DNA from 2 places in the Shewanella sp. SG44-2 genome. Region 2 is predicted to be linked to the other one. Evidence: predicted binding sites of a transcription regulator. Region 2 holds the regulator's gene; the other holds the start of a gene.
What was found. The regulator LexA, encoded in region 2, represses DNA repair genes until DNA is damaged. The targets are predictions, from matches to a motif close to TACTGTATNNNNATACAGTA.

Region 1 (6,386 bases), on a different contig from region 2:
TTACGTAACGGCTAATGCCCGTCATCGCGCCTAATAAAGTGGCGTCGGTAAAATGCTTCGGTGCTTGAGTCATTTTCTGTAGTAATTCACCACGCTGACAATGCAATATTTGCCCTTTAACCAGTGGCGGTAACGACAGTACCGCATCATCATTGTCGTCATCGCTGCTAGTTGAATTAGAACTAGCTTGATTTACTGTGGCAGTCCGCTTAAATAATTGCTTCCAACCTAAAGTTTTATCCTGACGTGCTTTAGTGGTAAATAATCCACCGGCAATGGTCACTTCAACTGCGGTTTCTGCATAGATATAAGCGGGATAGAACTGGGCTAAATATTGCCTTGCCACGTGTTGATATAACTTGGCTTCATTGCTTGATAATGTCGATAAGTTAGCCACCTTTTCAGTTGGCACTATCGCATGGTGAGCATCTACCTTACTGTCGTCCCACGCTTTAGATTTAAGTTTGCTATTAGGAGACTCACAACCTTCAATTAAGCCTGAAGCGCCTTTGAGCACGGCATCCAATACTTTTGGTGCCAAAGCATGCTGCTCTTTAGGTAAATAGCGACTGTCTGAGCGCGGATAAGTAATCAATTTGTGGCGCTCATACAAACTTTGGCAAGTATCCAGTACCTCTTTTGCCGATAACCCAAAACGTTTAGCAGCATCTATTTGCAGAGCCGATAAGCTGTAAGGTAATGGTGGGTTTTGGCGCTTATCTTTAGCTTCAATTTTAGTGACTTCCGCAGGTTTATCATTGATACGGGCAACGACATTTTCGGCTAAACCTTTAGCTAACACTCGGCCGTCTTCATCCATATATGGTTGACATGCTTCGCTAGGTTGCCATTTTGCGGTGAATGCTTGTTGTTGGTCTGTCAATAAATGGGCTAATACTTCGTAAAATGCTTTAGGGGTAAAATCAGCGATTTCATCATCGCGGCGTACCACTAACCCGAGTAACGGTGTTTGTACTCGACCAACCGACAACACACCTTGATAGCCGACTTTTCGTCCTTGGATAGTGTAAGCGCGAGTCATGTTCATGCCATATAACCAATCAGCGCGGCTTCGTGCTAATGCCGAGGTCGATAACGGCACAAACTCACGATTTTTGCGTAACTGCCCTAGCGCGCGTTTTACGGCTTGTGGGTTTAAATCACTAATTAATAAGCGCTGAACTTGATTGAGTTTGTCTCCTTTCACACCCAAATAAGAAATCACTTCATCGACCAGCAACTGCCCTTCTCGGTCTGGATCGCCAGCATTAATTATCGATGACGCGTGCTTAACCAGTTTACGTAACACCGTAAGTTGACTGCGTGTTTTAGGTTTTGGCTGTAGTTTCCACGTTTGTGGCACGATGGGAAGATGTTCGAGTTTCCATGACTTAAATGCATCGTCATAGGCGTCCGGTTCTGCTTGTTCGAGCAAATGGCCAATACACCATGACACGCAATCACCATTAGCAGCAGTGATAAAGCCATCACCTTTTTTATGTGGTTTTGGCAGAACATCGGCAATAGCACGACCTAAACTGGGTTTTTCAGCAATATATAAAATCATAATCCACTGTTGGGTCGCTAGCGTTCAAAAGATGAACCGCGCCACTTAACTGTATAAATTTACAGTATAGATTAGCGTTAAATACGCCAAGCTGCAAATATGAAATAATTAACCACTTTGTCACTTAAATCATTACAATGCGCAGGTTCACTTCCAAACTTGATAAATAGATGAAACTCGGCCACCGCTTAGCACATATCAACATGATGATCCCCAATAGTTACACTCATATTTGGGATTGCTGTTGCGACCATGGATTACTCGGCGCCGCGTTGCTAGACAGACATGCAGCCATGATCCATTTCGTCGACATTGTGCCAGCATTGATGCAGCAGTTAACCGCCAAGCTCGAATGTTTTTACCCACCGCAAAATCCACCAAAATGGCAAGTACACTGTAGTGATGTGTCAGCAATACCTTTGGATCAAGATGAGCATACGCCCTTGGTGATTATTGCCGGAGTGGGTGGAGATTTGATGATCGAGTTCGTTAACTCACTTTGCCAACAATATTCTGATCGCAGTATCGATTTTTTATTGTGTCCAGTTCACCATCAATATGAGTTACGCCAACAACTTATCAAACTTGATTGTGAATTAATTGATGAAAAACTGATTGAACAAAACCGTCGTTTTTATGAAATTATCTACGTAACGCGTAGCAATTCATCATCACAAATAAATAGCGATAGTACTACGGCTAAAATTAGCGCTGTAGGCACTAAATTTTGGCAATGTAACAATGACCAAGAGCGCGATATTGCTAAGCGATATTTAAACAAAGTGCTGACCCACTACCAAAAAATAAACCTGTCGAACCCACAAAAAGCCTCACAAACGTTGCAAGATTATTTGGCGATTAAAGCACTTATATAGCATCTACAACGGACATTCTCCGACGAGTGCGCTACACCACTTTAAAAGCTGGATCCCGGCTCAAAAGCGTTACCGCAATATTGCTCGATGATCGTATTTGAAAGCGTCCCCTTAAGCCTGATGCACTTGTGATCGATGTTTGTCGTTTTTGATCGCTTGATCTCTATATCTATCGCTTGTTACCGCTTGTTATCAATCTTTATCGCTCTTATAGCGTCTAGCAGCGAAGCGACCTAGCCTCTAGGCATTTGCGCAGTATTCGCTTGCCATCGCTTGTTATCTATCTTTATCGCCCTTATAGCCTCTAGTTGCGAAGCGACCTAGTATCTAGGCATTTTCGCAGCATTCGCTTGTCATCGCTTGATATCAATCTTTATCACTCTTATAGCCTCTAGCCGCGAAGCGACCTAGCATCTAGGCATTTTCGCAGCATTCACTTGATATCGATCTTTACCGCCCTTATAGCCTCTAGCCGCGAAGCGTTCTAGCATCTAGGCTTTAAAATAAAAAAACCAGCATTTTCATGCTGGTTTTTATCACTCACAAACAGTGGTTAACTTATGGATGACACTCGTTGTGCATTTCTAAGTTAGTGCCAATGTCTTTTGAGCGATTGGCTTTGGCATCATCGTTACGTAACTGCGTTAAATGATCCAAGTAAGCTTGGTCAACGTCGTTGGTAATATAATGACCGTCGAACACTGATGTTTCGAAACGCTTAATCTCTGGATTTTCCATTCTTACCGCTTCAATTAAGTCGCTTAAGTCTTGGAAAATAATGCCATCGGCACCAATGATTTTGGCAATTTCGTCTGCATCACGGCCATGAGCAATAAGCTCATTAGACGTTGGCATATCAATACCATACACATTCGGGAAACGGATTTCCGGTGCTGCTGATGCAAAGTATACTTTCTTTGCTCCAGCTTCACGCGCCATTTCAATGATCTGTTCAGACGTAGTACCACGTACAATCGAGTCATCAACCAATAATACGTTTTTACCTTTAAATTCGGTATTAATCGCATTCAGTTTACGACGTACTGATTTTTTACGCTCTAACTGCCCAGGCATAATAAACGTACGACCAATATAACGATTTTTCACAAAACCTTGGCGGTACGGTAAATCCATGCAACGTGCAATTTCTAATGCGATATCGCACGAAGTCTCAGGAATAGGAATAACAACATCAATGTCGTGATCTTCCCATTCTTTCTTAATTTTTTCGCCTAATTTAGCGCCCATGTTTACACGGCTTGCATAAACAGACACTTTATCAATGCTCGAATCGGGACGTGCAAAATACACGAATTCGAAAATACATGGGGCATAGCTTGGGTCTGCTGCACATTGACGGGTAAATAACTGGCCATCAAGAGAAATATAAACAGCTTCACCAGGTGCTACGTCACGCATCACTTCAAAACCAACAGCGTCTAAAGCAACACTTTCTGAAGCAACCATATACTCGGTACCCGTTGCGGTTTCGTGTTTACCCAATACCAAAGGACGAATACCAAATGGGTCACGAAATGCCACTAAACCTTGGCCAATAATCATCGCAACTACCGCATAAGCACCACGCGTTTGCGCATGTACTTTAGCAACTGCGTCAAACACTTCGTCGGCACTTAAAGTTAAACTGCGCGTTTCTTGTAATTCATCGGCTAACAGATTTAACAAGATTTCAGAATCTGAGGTAGTGTTAACATGACGACGCTTTGTGACTAGGCTAGCAGCCAGTTCAATCGTATTAGTCAAGTTACCGTTATGCGCTAACGAAATACCAAATGGCGAGTTAACATAAAACGGTTGTGCCTCTGATGCACTCGAGCTGCCAGCGGTAGGATAACGAACATGTCCAATACCGGCATTGCCTTGTAAACGCTGCATATGTTTAGGTTCAAACACATCTTTGACTAAGCCGTTTGCTTTGCGTAAACGAAACGCATTCATGTCAACCGTCACAATACCTGCTGCGTCTTGACCACGATGTTGGAGCACAGTCAGCGCATCATAAATGGTCTGATTAACTGTTGATTTTCCTACTATTCCGACGATACCACACATGGGTAAGGTTCCTCACTGTAAGGTGTTTTTATGTTTATATTTTGGGTACAAAGCTTGAGGTATTTTCAAGGTAGTTAAAAAACCACTGAATAACCACGCCAAATTCAGGTACAAGAACAGAGTCCTGCCACCATTTGGTGTCAGGGAATGCCGTAAAAGCATCCATAAAAAACAGTAATGCACTAACGATTAACGCGCCACGTATGGCACCAAAACACAGGCCTAAAACACGGTCTGTGCCCGATAATCCGGTTTTAGCCACTAACTGGCCTAATAAATAATTAACGAGTGCCCCTAGGATCAGGGTAATGATAAAAAGAATGGCAATCGCCACACCGTTTCTGACTAACTCGTCCTGCATTTGGGTTAAATGAGCAGCAAGATCAAGATAAAACTGGCTAGCGATAAAGAAAGCGGCAAACCAAACCACAAGAGACATGGCTTCTTTGGCGAATCCGCGGATCAAACTAATAATAGTTGATAACCCGATGACAATAATTATTGCGTAATCAATCCAAACCATGGAGATGGTGATCCGGTATAGGGTTCAAGACGGCGGGATTCTAACAGAGACAGAGATGTTTCTCACCTCTGATTGCACAAATTATTCTTGCGTGATTAAGAACAATCAAATTGTAAATATTAATCACGCACGCAAAACACCGTCTGAAGAGGTTATTGTTCCTGTGGATTATAGGCTACGATTTTGCCTTTTAATCCGGTTAATTTGAATATAGGTTGCTGACGAGCTTTAAGTTTTTCTTCTGATACTTCAGGGCCTACAAACACTCTGGTTAGTTTCCCTTCTACGGGAACTTTAGGTAGTGTATAAGCGTTAAACCCTGCTTTACGCAGTTGTGCTATCAATGCTTTTACATTGGTAATATTGTTAAAGCCGCCTAACTGCAATGTAAACCCAGCTGTCATGGGTGATTTCACTTTATTAGCAACCTGGGTTTCAGGCTTTTTAACTGCTGTTGTAATTTTAGCTGGAGCAGGAGTCGGCTGCTTAACAGCTTGTGTCGATTCTTTTTTCGGTTCAGCTTCCCCTAATGCAACGATATCATTACTGAGATCTTGTGGCTCAGCAATCGTTAACACTTGGAATTCTTCCGCTGGTTCAGCGTTATTGTCAGAATTGACTTTATTTGAAGCACTTGACTGAGCTGGACGTAAAGGAATTTCAGTAAACTCCTCAACCACCTGCGTTTTTTTACCGTCTAACAAATCGGGTAAAAAAATCACACCTAAGGCCACTAATACGATGGTACCCACCAAACGATTTTGAAATTGACGATTCAAAGCTAATTCCCTTTTTTAACCAAATGACGTTAATGATGGCTTGCACGACCGACGTCTGACATAAATAGTGTTTATAAAGATTTAAAGCCAGCTACAGTATAAAAAGAACCGAAGACAATAACCACATCATCTGCATTGACTGTAGCTTGTATAGCTTGCCATGCGCTAGCGATGTCAGCAAACTCACTAACATGCTCACGGCTACCGTCATTGGGCAATGCTTGACGCAATGTTTGTGCTGATGCGCCTCGTGGATTATCTAAACTCACCAAGTTCCAATGGCTAATTTGCTCGGCTAATGTCGCCAATACTGACTTAATGTCTTTATCTTTAAGCATGCCACACAAGGCTACAATACGACGGCCTTGGTAAGCCTGTAACTGTTGCGCTAAATATCTGGCGGCATGTGGATTATGCGCAACATCTAATAATACTAATGGTTGCTGACTCACCTGCTCTAGTCGCCCAGCGAGTTGAGCTTGTTGTAATCCTTGGTTTATGTGCTGTTGGCTTATTTGCGGCCAAATATGGCTTAGCAGCGCAACAACACTAGCAGCGTTAGCTAGCGG
Region 2 (6,386 bases):
CTGATGTAAGCATAGGTTAAAATATATAACACAAACGCAATCGAAACGCCGTTAATCACCCGCCAGAACTGCCCCAGAGTCACCCGAGTTAAGGTGTCAAAACTGTCACCTGGTTCAAAATGCAAATTGGCTTCTAATAACAATAAACCCGACATTAGCATGCAAAACCAAACGCCGAGTAACATCGCGATAGAATAGCCAAACCACATTCCAGCACCAACAACAGGTAACGAAAACATCCCCGCACCCACAGTGGTTCCGGCAATAATCATCGCCCCACCCAATACAGATTTACCGCTGGTACGATGCTTAGCAGCATTCATATGATTAGCCATTATTGTCCGTGCTCCGCTTCCACACTATCAACAATGGTTTGTCTTACTAAAGAGCTGAGTAATTTATTAGCGTTATCACGAATTCTGATCACTTCTGCACGATGTTCGTCGCTGCATAAATAGCCCAATTCTTTCAGTTTCACACTCAGGGTGTTATATAATTTTTTGTCATAAAATTCTGGTGCGGTAATACCGTGCAGCGCGCCTAATCGTTGGGCTAACAAATGGCTATCGCGTTCCAATTCTGAGCGCTCAAGATCAGGTTTTATTGCCAGTAAATTAAAAATAATCGCATAACGTTGCAACGTTTCACTGATAGTTTCGGCTAACAATAACACTTGGGTAATATGACGAGGCGTTATCTCAAATTGATCGCTACCAGTCAGTAAACCTTGTTCAACCATGAAATCTAAAATGCAATCTACATGTTTAGGCACATCATCAATGCCCATAAAGAGTTCAGCTTTAAGCAATGGATAAAAGTCCATTACAATGGCATGAATTCGCTGACGGTCGCACACATCATAATGCACTAAACAACTGGCAATTAATGACGGAAGCGCCATTAAGTGAATAATATTGTTACGGTAATAACTCATGGTGATGGCAATTTTTTCATCAACAGAAATGATTTCGCCAATAAGGTCTTTGGTACTCACAAACTTATTTAACGACAAACAATGATCAACAATTGACTTGCCATTACCTTCTGCCACTGAGGCGTATTCGGTATAAGGAACTGTTTTAAGTAAGGCTAAATACAAATCAAGCTGACGCTCTAACTGGCTTCTTTCTAACGCATTTTGCTCTGACGCTAGTAACACTAAACTGGTCAATGTTACTGAGCTGGCTGCGGCAGCGCCATTGATATTAGTCATTACACGGTTAGCCAATAAATTAACTGATGGCGTAAACCAAGAAGGTTTTTGATCAGGATCTTTAGCTAGCTCATCACGCCACTCTGGCGCCTGCTGATTTAAGAACTGTTGTAAATTAATCGGCTCACCAAAATTCACATAACCTTGGCCAAAATTGCCTAACTTACGAATAGCACCAAAGACCTGCCAAACTGATTCTTTTTTCTTTTTCTTACCGCTTAATTCTTTGTGATACGTCGCCACTTCCATCACATGGTCATAACCTAAATACACGGGTACTAATGTCACTGGGCGCTCTATCCCACGTAGCACACTATTAATTGTCATAGCCAACATACCGGTTTTAGGCGCTAACAAACGTCCGGTACGCGAACGGCCGCCTTCAGTGAAATACTCGACCGCATAACCCTTAGCAAATAACTGATCTAAATATTCACGAAATACAGCGGTATAAAGTTTATTACCATTAAAACTACGACGGATAAAGAATGCCCCACCACGGCGGAACATCGGCCCTGCTGGCCAAAAATTAAGGTTAATACCGGCAGCAATGTGCGGCGGAACCATGCCCTGATAATACAAAATATACGACAGTAGCAAGTAATCCATATGGCTACGATGGCATGGAACATAAACAATTTCATGGCCATCATGATGTAACTGTCTTACTTGTTCGGCACCTTTGATATTGATACCACTGTATAATTTGTTCCATAACCAAGTCAGGAAACGTTCGGCAATACGCACCAAACTATCAGAATAGTCGGCGGCAATTTCATCAAGGTATTCAATGGCGGTTTCACGCGCTTTCTCGACCGTTACTTTCTTATTAGCAGACTCTTCTTCAATGGCTTTTTTGATAGATTCTGATTTTAATAAAGAGGCAAACAACGCTTGTCGATTAGGTAATTGTGGCCCTGTCATCACTTTGCGTTGACGGCGGAAATGCACTCGGGCGACTCGGGTTAATTTGTGAGCAATTCTTTTATCAGTACCATGTTCATCGGCCATATGACGAAGCGATAGTGCATTAGAAAACTGGACGAAATTATGGCGTCCTAAAAATAAAATCATTAACCATTTACGTAACCACGTAGGGTTTTCACGTTCAAATACAGCAGCTTTCATGCTGTCTTCTTCTTTACCGGGTGTACGTCCCCAATAAAGGCAAACAGGAACCAGCTGTATATCTAATTCAGGACTCTCACTGTGAAGTGACAATAAGCTGGTAAAATAATTAAGGAATTTGTCACCACTTTCACGTTTACCAAATAGTGGTTTGCGGCCCTCTAAACAGACCACACGAGGCACCGTTAAGCCATCAAGCTGTAATGGCTCATAAGGACTGGGCAGACCAAAGCCCTCAGTGATTTCGCTCAACGCGGCAATATCGCTAATAGATTCCGTTTTCATTAAATAAACCAAAGGTTTAGTTGGATCTATATTGAGGTCATCAAAAGGATCGTGAGGGACCACAATGGTCTGTACCATCCACTTTTGAATCCATCTTAATGCTCGTAAAAATATTGAATCTGGTTTTGACATGGTTATTTTCGCAACATAAGCCACTGTAATATTGATGTATAGGATACCAGAAACCACCCTGCTTACACTATCAGACCGATCTATCTTTACGCTTAAGCTCTCACTATCAGAAATAACATAAGACAGAACATTAGTAATAGTTAACTAAAACATATTGTTGAGTGATACTTAATCAACAAAATACAAAAAATAGTTGGTTAATACTTGCGCGAACATAAACACTGTATATAATGACAGTCACTGTATAAAAAGACAGGAATCATCATGAGACCGTTAACGCCGCGCCAAGCAGAAATTTTAGACTTAATTAAAAACAATATCGCCGAAACAGGTATGCCACCCACTCGTGCTGAAATTGCGAATCGTCTTGGCTTTAAAAGTGCTAATGCCGCCGAAGAGCATTTAAAAGCATTAGCCAAAAAAGGCTTTATCGAGATCATGCCTGGTACCTCAAGAGGCATTCGTTTACCTCATGAAGAACAGGTTGAAACCGGTCTGCCACTGATTGGGCAGGTTGCTGCTGGTGAACCAATTTTGGCTCAAGAGCATGTAGAGCAATACTATCAAGTCGATCCAAACATGTTTAAGCCCGCCGCAGATTTTTTGCTGCGAGTGCGTGGTGACAGCATGAAAAACATCGGAATTTTAGAAGGCGACTTACTCGCTGTACATAAAATGCAGCAAGCACGTAATGGCCAGGTTGTTGTGGCACGTGTTGATGATGACGTCACCGTAAAACGATTTGAACAAAAAGGTAATGTGATTTATCTGCATGCCGAAAATGAAGATTACAATCCGATAAAAGTAGATTTAAGTTGCCAAAGCCTAACCATCGAAGGGCTTGCCGTTGGCGTTATCCGTAATGGAGATTGGTTATGAACAAACTAATGGGCATCGCGCCACGCCACCCGGGCTTATGGGTAGATTTAACTGAAACAGAACTGCATGGCACCCAAACCATTCAAACATTACAAACTGTCACTCAAGGTGAAGCTGAACTGAGCCAATTGTGCAGCCAGTTAGCGATATTGAGCCAGCAAGGCAGATGGATTGTATTAATTAGCCCGCCCCATATTGGCTATAAACATATGCTGGCAAGTGCTGGTGTAAGAATGGATCGCATTTTACTGGTGCACACCAAAGATGAAGTCGAAACATTATGGGCCATGGAGAAAGCGCTCACTAGCGGTACATCGAGCGCAGTAGTGACTTGGACAAGCTCACTTGATGCTCGCGATAGTCGCCGTTTAGAAATTGTCGCTAAAAGTGCACGTGCATTAGGGGTGGTAATTGAAGATGTGAATGCTCACTTACCTCACAAACATCAACTTGTTAGCCCTACTTTAACAAATGGAACAAGTAATTTTTGCTCATTTCACTAAGCACGAACCCTTCATTACCAAGCCCTGTATTGAATTCAGGGTTTTTTTTCATCTTTTTTCAGCCTATTAGCCAACAAAGTGATCTTGATCAATGTTTAATCTACAAGTAATGTGGTTAACAAGGATGAAACATTTTTTATCTTTAATTGGACGTGAATGACAGTAATCAAGATTACTTTCAGACAAATGAGCCAAATCAAAATTGATAAGTTCAGTCGTAGGTACAAGCGTGGTGCACAGCTAACAATAAAACCGTAGACCGTCTGTTTACAGCCACCAAAGTACTTTGAGGTCATCAAACTTTTTTCGGGAACCGAAGAGTTTGCATAGAGCAGAGAATTACTGTGTGACTCTTCTTTGTAGTTGCTATTTGCAATTAGCAGAGGAGTAGTCTTGTGAAGCAATGGTTGTATTGTTTACTGGTTGTGTTTGTAGCACTTCCGCTTGGGGCAACAGAAATGCCCCTCAACATGACTCAAGGCGTGACAGATATCAGTGGCAAGGTTTACGACCTCCATATGACAATTCTTTATATCTGTTGTGTAATTGGGTTAGTGGTGTTTGGGATCATGATTTACTCAATGATTTATCACCGCAAATCAAAAGGCGCTGTCGCGGCCAATTTTCACGAAAGTACCAAAGTGGAAATTGCTTGGACCGTCATCCCTTTCATCATCTTAATCGGCATGGCTATTCCAGCCACCAAAACCTTGATTGCTATGGAAGATCCCAGTGATGCTGATCTCACCATAAAAATTACTGGGTCGCAGTGGAAGTGGCATTACAGCTATTTTGATAAAGACATCGAATTTTACAGCACATTATCCACCCCCAGAGCTCAAATTGATGGCAGTGAGGCCAAAGGAGAACATTACCTCCTCGAAGTCGATAAGCCATTAGTACTGCCTATTAATCAAAAAGTGCGCTTCTTGATGACATCTGATGATGTTATTCATTCATGGTGGGTGCCGGCGTTTGCCGTTAAAAAAGATGCCAATCCAGGCTTTATTAACGAATCGTGGACCCGCATTGATAAACCCGGTATTTACCGCGGCCAATGTGCCGAATTATGCGGTAAAGACCATGGTTTCATGCCGATTGTGGTGCAAGCATTATCGGAGGCCGATTTTGATAATTGGTTAGTGGAGCAAAAACAACTAGCAAGCAATGCTGCTGCAGCCGCTGCGGCATCAATGTCTAAAACCTTGTCTCTTGAGGAGCTAACCTCACAAGGTGAGCAAATCTATATTGCTAGGTGCGCCGCTTGTCATCAACCCAATGGCGCGGGTCTTCCTGGTGTATTCCCATCATTAATTGGCAGCCCTATCATAAAAGGGCCTGTTGAAGATCACCTGAATATCGTCTTAAACGGTAAACCAGGAACCGCAATGCAAGCCTTTGCAAAACAACTTAGCGCCCAAGAAATTGCCGCAGTAATTACCTTTGAGCGTAATGCCTGGGGCAATAATAGCGGTGATGTAGTGCAAGCAGTTGATATAGGCAACTTTTTAGGCAGTAACGAGGCAAGCACCGAACCAAGTAAAGCAGTAACCGATGCAGCAAGTACTATTGCAGCCACGGCAACTGACATTACCGATGCGGTTACCGACAAAGCCAATCAAGTTGTCGAAGCCGTAGCAGAAACTGTTGTACCAGAGGATCTGCCCACTTTAACCTTGGAGCAATTAATTGCTGAAGGTGAGCAGGTTTATGCTACGACATGTGCTGCGTGTCACCAAGCCACTGGCGCAGGTTTACCTGGCGCTTTCCCTTCACTTATTGGCAGCCCTGTTGTTACCGGACCGGTTAGCGGACATATCGATATCGTTATGCACGGTAAACCAGGAACCGCAATGCAGGCATTTAGTGGTCAACTTAGCCCTCGCAAGATGGCGGCGGTGATTACGTATGAGCGCAATGCGTGGGGCAATAATTCTGGCGAGGCGGTGCAACCTGCCGATGTCGCTAGCCATGGACAGTAGGGGAAAACAATGAGCACAACAACGCACGATACACTGGCTACCGCTCATGATGATCATCATCACGGGGCTCCGAAGGGGCTAATGCGCTGGCTACTCACCACTAACCATAAAGATATTGGATCGCTATATTTATGGTTTAGTTTCATTATGTTTCTTACTGGCGGCGCCATGGCAATGGTCATTCGAGCTGAATTGTTTCAGCCTGGATTACAGCTAGTAGAGCCTAACTTTTTTAATCAGATGACCACAGTTCATGGTCTCATC

Region 1: a site for LexA is predicted at 1,615-1,634, ahead of H5181_RS09305 (DNA topoisomerase III). Genes of this name have one in related genera too.

What each region holds. Positions count from the first base shown of each region.
Region 1 covers NZ_JACJEU010000009.1:45,030-51,415, forward strand. Annotated here, with positions in the region: gene H5181_RS09305 (DNA topoisomerase III) at 1-1,567, opposite strand, end outside; gene H5181_RS09310 (tRNA (adenine(22)-N(1))-methyltransferase TrmK) at 1,738-2,442, shown strand; gene purF (amidophosphoribosyltransferase) at 3,001-4,515, opposite strand; gene H5181_RS09320 (CvpA family protein) at 4,550-5,038, opposite strand; gene H5181_RS09325 (SPOR domain-containing protein) at 5,191-5,817, opposite strand; gene folC (bifunctional tetrahydrofolate synthase/dihydrofolate synthase) at 5,889-6,386, opposite strand, start outside.
Region 2 covers NZ_JACJEU010000006.1:140,864-147,249, forward strand. Annotated here, with positions in the region: gene mtr (tryptophan permease) at 1-335, opposite strand, end outside; gene plsB (glycerol-3-phosphate 1-O-acyltransferase PlsB) at 335-2,758, opposite strand; gene lexA (transcriptional repressor LexA) at 3,023-3,637, shown strand; gene H5181_RS06815 (cell division inhibitor SulA) at 3,634-4,140, shown strand; gene coxB (cytochrome c oxidase subunit II) at 4,536-6,122, shown strand; gene ctaD (cytochrome c oxidase subunit I) at 6,132-6,386, shown strand, end outside.